Linked DNA regions of Syntrophobotulus glycolicus DSM 8271. The protein of the gene in region 1 binds, or shares a complex with, the protein of each later gene. Links are inferred from orthologs where the notes say so. Each region holds a gene or a part of one and is shown on either strand. Other genes may lie near its edges.

Evidence for each region. Proteins that work in one complex are often made in the same cells at the same time.
Region 2: the proteins of secG (region 1) and secY are in contact, whole or in part, in a crystal structure (PDB 5AWW), measured with the Thermus thermophilus proteins. The link is inferred for Syntrophobotulus glycolicus DSM 8271 from one-to-one orthologs. Residues at the interface, in WP_223903268.1 of Thermus thermophilus: Tyr5, Ile9, Tyr12, Leu13, Ala16, Leu19, Val20, Val23, Leu24, Gln26, Glu27, Pro28, Gln30, Gly31, Ala32, Asp34, Leu35, Met36, Gly37, Gly38, Ser39, Ala40, Asp41, Leu42, Phe43, Ala45, Arg46, Val48, Tyr53, Thr56; in WP_096411648.1 of Thermus thermophilus: Leu14, Gln16, Arg17, Phe20, Ile34, Pro35, Pro37, Ile72, Arg108, Arg109, Asn112, Gln113, Arg116, Ile117, Ile120, Pro145, Gly146, Trp147, Phe152, Phe155, Val156, Val159, Thr160, Val162, Ala163, Gly164, Ala166, Leu167, Trp170, Glu173.

What each region holds. Positions count from the first base shown.
Region 1 is NC_015172.1:3,241,876-3,246,683, reverse strand. What follows is about bases 1,077-3,869. They hold secG (preprotein translocase subunit SecG), read left to right. Parts: upstream 1,077-2,254; coding sequence 2,255-2,485; downstream 2,486-3,869. Other genes in these bases: SGLY_RS16065 (sodium-translocating pyrophosphatase), read left to right, coding at 2,563-3,869; eno (phosphopyruvate hydratase), read left to right, coding at 1,077-2,012. In the rest of the region: gpmI (2,3-bisphosphoglycerate-independent phosphoglycerate mutase), read left to right, coding at 1-716; more of eno, read left to right, coding at 738-1,076; more of SGLY_RS16065, read left to right, coding at 3,870-4,563; SGLY_RS16060 (class I SAM-dependent methyltransferase), read right to left, coding at 4,669-4,808. UniProt on the Bacillus subtilis protein: Involved in protein export. Participates in an early event of protein translocation.
Region 2 is NC_015172.1:413,618-417,443, forward strand. What follows is about bases 425-3,387. They hold secY (preprotein translocase subunit SecY), read left to right. Parts: upstream 425-1,241; coding sequence 1,242-2,534; downstream 2,535-3,387. Other genes in these bases: rpsE (30S ribosomal protein S5), read left to right, coding at 425-752; rplO (50S ribosomal protein L15), read left to right, coding at 798-1,241; SGLY_RS02155 (adenylate kinase), read left to right, coding at 2,550-3,194; map (type I methionyl aminopeptidase), read left to right, coding at 3,196-3,387. In the rest of the region: rplR (50S ribosomal protein L18), read left to right, coding at 1-225; more of rpsE, read left to right, coding at 252-424; more of map, read left to right, coding at 3,388-3,826. UniProt on the Bacillus subtilis protein: The central subunit of the protein translocation channel SecYEG. Consists of two halves formed by TMs 1-5 and 6-10.

The sequences.
Region 1 (4,808 bases):
ACTGTCCAGTGGCTTATCCCCCGCAAAATCTGGATAATACCTTAGGGGAAGTGCTGGCCGATAACAATCTGCGCCAGCTCCGGATAGCAGAAACTGAAAAGTATGCCCATGTTACCTTCTTTTTTAACGGAGGTGTTGAAGAACCAAACGATAAGGAAGACAGAGTCCTGATTCCATCACCAAAAGTAGCGACATATAATCTCAAACCGGAGATGAGCGCCTATGAAATCACGGATTCGGTATTACAGGAGATTGAAAAGAATATCTATGATGTGATTATTTTGAATTATGCCAATCCGGATATGGTTGGCCATACAGGGTATTTTGACGCGACGGTAAGGGCTGTAGAGGCAGTTGATATTTGCCTGGGTAAAGTGGAGGAAGCGATCAGGAGGCATGGCGGGACATTGCTGATTACGGCAGACCACGGGAATGCGGAAACCATGATTGACCAGCGGGCGCTTTCCGATATTAATAGTCCCACAACCAGTATGGTCAGTATTTCTTTTATCAGTGACAAGGGGCTTTACAGCCCCATGACATCACACACAACCAACAAAGTTCCCTGTATTATTGTCAATGAGGCGTATAAGGGCAGAATACTCCGGGAAGGGGCTGCTCTTCGCGATATTGCACCAACAATTTTAGAAATACTGGGAATACCGAAACCAAAAGAAATGACAGGCAAATCATTGCTGAGTCAAAATGAAGAATGAAAAGGGTAGGAGTGATCATTTATGGGTTTTATTGATCAGGTTTTTGCCAGGGAAATTCTTGATTCCAGAGGCAATCCAACGGTGGAGGTGGATGTCGTTCTTGATGACGGGACATTGGGCCGGGCTGCGGTCCCTTCGGGAGCGTCAACAGGCGCTTTTGAAGCAGTGGAGCTTCGTGACGGCGACAAGAGCCGTTATAACGGCAAGGGTGTGATTCAGGCCGTAAATCATGTCAAGAATATCATTGCGCCCAAAATAGAAGGCCTCAATGCTTTTGATCAGCCGGGGATAGACCGGGTTCTCTGTGAAATTGACGGTACTGAAAATAAAGGCAAGCTGGGCGCCAATGCCATTCTGGGGATATCACTGGCTACGGCGAGAGCGGCCGCCGAATCTCTCGGACTGCCCTTTTATCAATATATTGGCGGTGTCAACGCAAAAGAGCTGCCCGTTCCGATGATGAATATCCTGAATGGGGGTCAGCATGCCGATAATAACGTGGATATTCAGGAATTTATGGTGATGCCTGTTGGCGCCGGGAATTTTTCCGAGGCTCTGCGCATGGGGAGTGAGATCTACCATAGTCTGAAATCTGTGCTGAAAGGAAAAGGCCTGGCCACCGGAATTGGGGATGAAGGCGGATTCGCCCCCAACCTGGGATCAAATGCGGAAGCTTTGATGGTTATTGTCGACGCCATAGAAAAGGCAGGCTATAAACCTGGGGAACAGGTCGTTCTGGCCATTGATGCCGCGACAACAGAAATGTATAAAAACGGTGTTTATGTAATGGAAGGGGAAGGGCTGACCAAAACTTCCGAGCAGATGATTGACTATCTGGCCGGACTGGCGGAGCAGTTCCCGATTTTCTCCATTGAAGACGGACTGGCCGAGGACGATTGGGAAGGCTGGGCTAAGCTTACTCAGCGTCTGGGGGGGAAAGTGCAGCTTGTCGGTGATGACCTCTTTGTCACCAATCCTTCAAGATTAGCCAGAGGCATCCTGGATCAGTCTGCGAACTCCATTTTAATCAAGCTGAATCAAATCGGAACATTGACAGAAACGCTCGATGCCATCGAAATGGCTAAGAGGGCAGGATATACCACAGTAATATCACACCGTTCCGGAGAAACGGAAGATGTCACATTGGCCCATCTGGCGGTCGCCGTAAATGCCGGTCAAATTAAAACCGGCGCCCCGGCCAGAACCGACAGGCTGGCCAAATACAACGAACTCCTCCGGATTGAAGAAGAGCTGGGGCAAACCGCCATTTACAAAGGAAGAAAAATAATCAGATAAAGGGGCGGTCTGCCGGACAGCAGAATTTTACGAGCAGGGACAAAGCATTTGCCCTGTATGGATTTTCCATATGGGGCAAGTTATTTTTGCCAGGGTTTGGGATCAAAGCACAGGATAGATATTGCGTGATAATAAGGGCTGTGCTAAAATAGGACTGCTGACATCATATTTGCGTATTGTGGTTGTATTTCATGCAATAGCTCAGGCATATTTACATAAATAAGGCTTAGGAGGTGAAATCAATGACGATATTTATTATTGTAATTCTTTTAATCAGTTCTCTTGGACTAATCGCTACTGTGCTGTTGCAAAGCGGAAAAAGCGCAGGCCTTTCAGGGTCTATTACAGGCGCAGGCGAGCAATTTTTTGGCAAATCAGCAAAAGGAATGGAAGGTTTCCTGGCCAAACTAAGCATTGCTTTTGCGGTATTATTTCTTGTCAGTTCGCTGGGGTTGACCATTTACCTGAAATAGGATGTCACGCAAGTTTTTCAAGCCGGGCGATGTTGAGTACTTCGCTTTGGTTTTATTTTTGTAGGAGGTAAAAAGTGATGGATTTCTTAACGCCTTTATGGGGGGTAGGAGCCGGTGTTCTCGGTTTGCTGGTCGCAGTCTTTTTTGCCAGCAGTGTACTTAAAGAAAATCCGGGCAACAGCAGGATGCAGGAAATATCCAAGGCTATTCAGGAAGGGGCTATGGCTTATCTGAATAGACAGTATAGAACACTTATTCCGATCGCTGTTCTTATTTTTGTTGTACTCTTTATTTTTAAAGATTGGCAGGTAGCAGTATCCTTTATGGTCGGTGCGGTTTCTTCCGGTATAGCGGGATATGTCGGGATGGGGATCACCACCAGAGCAAACTGCCGGACGACAGAAGCTGCCCGGACCAGCCTGAACAAAGCTCTCGGGGTATCTTTCAGAGCGGGTGCGGTAATGGGTATGTCGGTGGCAGGGCTTGGTCTTTTAGGTGTAGCAGGCCTTTTTCTTTTGTTTGGCAATGCCGAAACCATTAATTCGTTTGCGTTCGGCGCCAGTGCGATTGCTCTTTTTGCCCGTGTCGGCGGTGGGATTTATACCAAAGCTGCCGATGTCGGAGCGGACCTTGTCGGTAAGGTAGAAGCGGGTATTCCTGAAGATGACCCCCGAAACCCGGCGGTTATTGCCGACAATGTTGGAGACAATGTCGGTGATACGGCCGGAATGGGTGCCGACTTATTTGAATCTTATGCCGCAACCACGATTGCCGGTATGTTAATCGGTTTTTCCGTATTTAAAGGACATGGAGCGGGTGAGCTCCTCTTTATCCTGATGGGTGCTATTGGAATTATTAGTTCTATTTTAGCCAGCTTTCTGGTGAGAACAGGGGAGAATGCCAATCCACAGACAGCCTTGAACAAAGGTCTCTGGGGGACCAATCTTCTGACTGCGCTCGGATCATATGCACTGGTTCATTTGCTTCTTCCGGCCAGTTATGATACCGGAAGTGTGGTGCTTACACCGAATAAAGTATTTATTGCGGTCATTTGCGGTTTGGTTGTCAATATCTTGATCGGACTTATTACAGAATACTATACATCCAATAACAAAAAACCTGCCCAGTCTATTGCCCAGGCATCACTCACAGGTCCGGCAACCAACCTGATTACAGGGATGGCTGTTGGTTTGAAGAGTACAGCGCTGCCGGTCATTACGATTTGTGCGGCGACAATGATCTCTTTCTCTGTAGCGGGGGTATATGGAATCGCGGTTGCCGCCATGGCTATGCTCTCTACGGCCGGGATGATTGTAGCAATTGACTCCTTTGGACCTGTTGCCGATAATGCCGGTGGTATCGCCGAAATGGCGGAACTGGAGCCCAGTGTCCGGAAAACGACAGATAAGCTTGATGCTGTGGGCAATACCACTGCCGCTGTTGCCAAGGGTTTTGCGATCGGTTCCGCCGCACTTACGGCTTTGGCCCTGTTTAATGCCTTTGCTGAATTGGCGGAATTGCACAGTATTGATATTCTTGTGCCGAAAACAATTGTCGGTCTGTTTATCGGCGGCGGTCTGCCTTTCCTTTTCTCAGCCTTTGCGATGGAAGCTGTCGGGAAGGCCGCTTTTGAGATGATTGGGGAAGTTCGCCGCCAGTTCAAAGAAATTCCCGGTCTGATGGAGGGGAAAGCCAAACCGGATTATGCGGCATGCGTGGATATTTCCACTAAGGCTGCCATCAGACAGATGATCATACCCGGTCTGCTGGCGGTAGGAACTCCGGTTCTGGTCGGTTTTGGACTCGGGAAAAGCGCTATGGGCGGAATGCTTGCCGGCTGTACAGTTGCAGGTTTCCTGCTGGCGATTTATATGGCTAATGCCGGCGGGGCCTGGGACAATGCTAAAAAATATATTGAGGCAGGAAACCTGGGCGGAAAAGGAACAGATGCCCATGCGGCAGCGGTTATCGGAGACACCGTCGGTGATCCGTTTAAGGATACGGCCGGACCATCTCTTAATGCCCTGATTAAGGTGATGGGTACAATTTCCTTGATTATCGCTCCGTTCCTTTCTTAATGTGCGGGTATTGAGAGCGAAAAGACAATATTCAGCATAAAAAGACGAGGCGCTTCAATTGAATTTGAAGCGCCTGTCTTTTATCTTATTCTTAGATAAAGCTCTTTAAGGATCACAAATGTAGATGATCAATTCATTAGAAAAAAGGATTTCCTCAACCATGGAGAAGACAGAGTTTAATTGATCATCAATCTGTTGAACAAAATCATGGTAAAAACTGCCCTCCAACAGCTCAATCAAGCGGA
Region 2 (3,826 bases), 2.8 Mb from region 1 along the record:
CTGGGAGTAACTCTTTGTGCAGCTTCTTCTCTGGAACCGGAATTTAAGCAAACAGAATTATATGGCGGCAATACAGAAGGTGCGAAGAAAGTCGGGGAAATGATCGCGAAGAGGGCTCTGGACAAAGGACTGGATAAAGTTGTCTATGACCGCGGGGGATATCTGTATCATGGAAGGATAGCCGTTTTAGCTGATTCTGCCAGAGAAGCAGGGCTTGAATTCTAATACTAACGGAAAAGGAGGGAAACTCATTGTCAATCATTGATCCCAGTAAGTTAGAACTTACCGAGAAAGTTATCCATATCGCTCGTGTTGCCAAGGTTGTTAAAGGTGGTCGGCGTTTTAGCTTCAGTGCTTTGGTTGTTGTAGGTGATGGTAACGGAATAGTAGGAGCCGGACTTGGTAAAGCCAGTGAAGTACCGGAAGCTATTCGCAAGGGTGTTGAAGATGCAAAGAAAAATCTTGTTTCAATCCCTTTAAGAGGAACGACAATTCCCCATCCTATATTAGGTGTTTACGGAGCAGGAGAAGTGCTTTTGAAACCGGCTTCAAAAGGAACCGGTGTTATTGCCGGCGGTCCGGTGCGTGCCGTACTTGAAGTAGCGGGAATCAAAGATATTCTGACAAAATCCTTAGGCTCTTCGAATGCGCATAATATTGTCAATGCCACAATGACCGGATTGAAATCACTGAAACGAGACAGTGATGTAGCGAAGCTGCGTGGCAAGTCGGTAGAAGAAATTTACGGTTAATGTAATATCATGCTAAATGGCAGACAGTAAGGAGGTGTTTTGGATTTGAAACTCCATGAACTTAAGCCTGCAGAGGGGTCAACCAAATCACGCAAAAGAGTAGGACGGGGGAATGGCTCAGGGTTAGGCAATACAGCCGGCCGGGGTCATAAAGGACAGAAAGCTCGTTCAGGGGGCGGTGTACGACCGGGATTTGAAGGCGGTCAGATGCCGATGGCCCGTAGACTTCCGAAACGTGGGTTTACCAATATATTTGCTAAAGAGTATAACATTGTGAATTTGTCCGATCTCGAAGAAAGATTTGAGAGCGGCGCTGAAGTAACATTGGAAACTCTGATCGAATCGGGTTTAGTGAAAAAAGTTCTTGATGGAGTCAAAGTTCTGGGTGACGGAGAACTCACCAAGGCTCTGACAGTCAAAGTTAATAAGGTCAGCAAAACAGCTGCAGAAAAAATTGCTGCGGCCGGTGGAAAAGTTGAGGTGGAATAAATGGCACTTTTAGAAACCTTAAAAGATGCATGGCAAGTTCCAACCATTCGTAAGAAAATCGCATTCACCTTGCTTATGTTGCTGGTATTCAGAGTTGGAGCACATATTCCGATTCCATTTATGGATAGAAATACACTTCAGCAGATGATGGGCAGCGGCGGAATATTTGACTTTTTTAACACATTTTCCGGTGGATCTTTGAAAAGGTTCTCAGTGTTTTCACTGAGTATTATGCCCTATATTACAGCATCGATCATAATTCAGCTTCTTACCGTAGTCGTGCCTTATTTGGAGAGATTATCCAAAGAAGGCGAAGACGGCAGGAAAAAGATCATGCAGTATGTTCGGTATGCAACCGTAGTGCTGGGTTTTATCCAGGGTTTTGGTTTGACCTTTGGACTGCGCGGAGCACTGATCTCAACAAGCACTGCTTTAAAAGTTCCGCTTTATTTTACGGTCGCAATCGTCCTGACAGCCGGAACAGCGTTTTTGATGTGGCTGGGTGAGCAGATTACGGAAAAAGGTATCGGCAATGGAATTTCTTTGATTATTTTCGCCGGTATCGTAGCGGGAATCCCGGATGCAATAAAACACCTGTATAGCTTGTTAAGTGTAGGAGAAGTCAGTTGGCTGGCCATACTTGGCATCTTATTACTATGTGTTATCGTAATAGCCGGGGTAGTTTTCATCCAGGAAGGACAGCGCAGAATACCGGTCCAATATGCGAAAAGAGTTGTTGGACGCCGTGTTTATGGCGGACAGAGTACGCATATTCCGCTTAAAGTCAACCAGGCCGGTGTAATGCCAATCATTTTTGGAGTCTCACTGATGGCATTCCCAAGCACTATTGCAACATGGATGCCTCAGACCTCCGGATTTGCCGTATTTGTTCATAAATATATGAGTATCAGCGGGTCATTTACAAGCATACCTTATATGATCCTTTATGCGGGTTTGATTATATTCTTCACGTATTTTTATACCGGGATAACATTCAACCCTGTTGATTTGGCGGACAATCTGAAAAAGAACGGCGGGTTCGTGCCTGGAATCAGGCCAGGCCGTCCTACATCAGAATACTTTATGAGAATTTTGAACCGAGTGACCTTGGCCGGCGGTGTATTTTTAGCAATCATTGCTGTGCTGCCCGCTCTGATCATGGGAACAACTGGAATTCCTAATCTTGCCCTTGGTGGGACATCTTTGCTGATCGTTGTCAGTGTTGCGCTGGAAACGATGAAACAGGTAGAAGCACAGCTTCTGCAGCGTCATTACCAGGGATTCCTGAAGTAGGGGGTATAAAAAGAGATGCGAGTAATTCTGATGGGTCCGCCGGGAGCAGGCAAAGGTACACAGGCTGAGCAGCTGATCGAGTACTATAAGATCCCGCATATTTCTACAGGCGACATGTTTAGGGCGGCAATCAAAGATCAAACGCCCCTGGGGATAAAAGCCAAAGAATATATGGATGCCGGAGGATTGGTTCCCGATGAGGTAACCATCGGCATTGTAGCGGAAAGAATCAAAAAAGATGATTGCAAAACCGGATTTATGCTGGATGGCTTTCCAAGAACGGCAGCTCAGGCAGACGCACTGGCAAAAATATTGAGCGATCTGAATGTTACCCTGGATGGTGTGGTAAATATCGAAGTAGATGATGAAACTCTTCTGCAAAGACTGACCGGTCGCCGGATTTGCAAAAAGTGCGGGGCAACATACCATATGGTATTTAACCCGCCGGCAAAAGAGGGAGTCTGCGACAAATGCAAAGGCGAGCTGTACCAGCGCAGTGATGATACACTGGAAACGGCCGAGAACCGCCTTAAAGTGTATAATGACCAGACAGAGCCCCTAATTGCTTATTACAGTGAGCAGGGACTTCTTAAAGGGATACAGGGAAAGCAGGATATCAACAAAGTATTGCAAGATATCATCAGTGCTTTGGGGCAATAACATGATTGAGATCAAGACAAAAGACCAAATTGCCCTTATGCGCAAAGCCGGCAGGATCGTGGCGGAAACGCTCGAGATCATGAGAGAGCATGTCCATCCGGGTATGACAACCGGTGAACTGGACAGAATAGCGGAGGACTATATCCGCAAACAGGATGCTATCCCTGCATTTAAAGGATATAACGGCTTTCCGGCGACGTTATGTACTTCCCTCAATGATGAGGTCGTACATGGGATACCCGGTTTAAGAGCACTGCAAAGTGGAGATATTATCAGTATTGATTGTGGGGCGGCAATTCAGGGTTATTACGGAGACGCGGCGGTAACACTGCCTGTCGGAGAAATAGAACCCAGATTAGCGAACCTGCTTAAGATAACTGAAGAATCATTGAAGCTTGGTATCACTCAGGCAATAATAGGAAACCGACTATTTGATATTTCCCATGCTGTTCAAACCTTTGTCGAGAGTAATGGAATGTCGGTGGTGCGGGACTATGTAGGTCATGGAATCGGAAGGAAAATGCATGAAGAACCACAATTACCCAACTTTGGCAGACCCGGCAGGGGGCCGAGACTCGAGGTAGGAATGGCACTTGCAATTGAACCAATGGTGAATCTTGGAGCTTATCAAG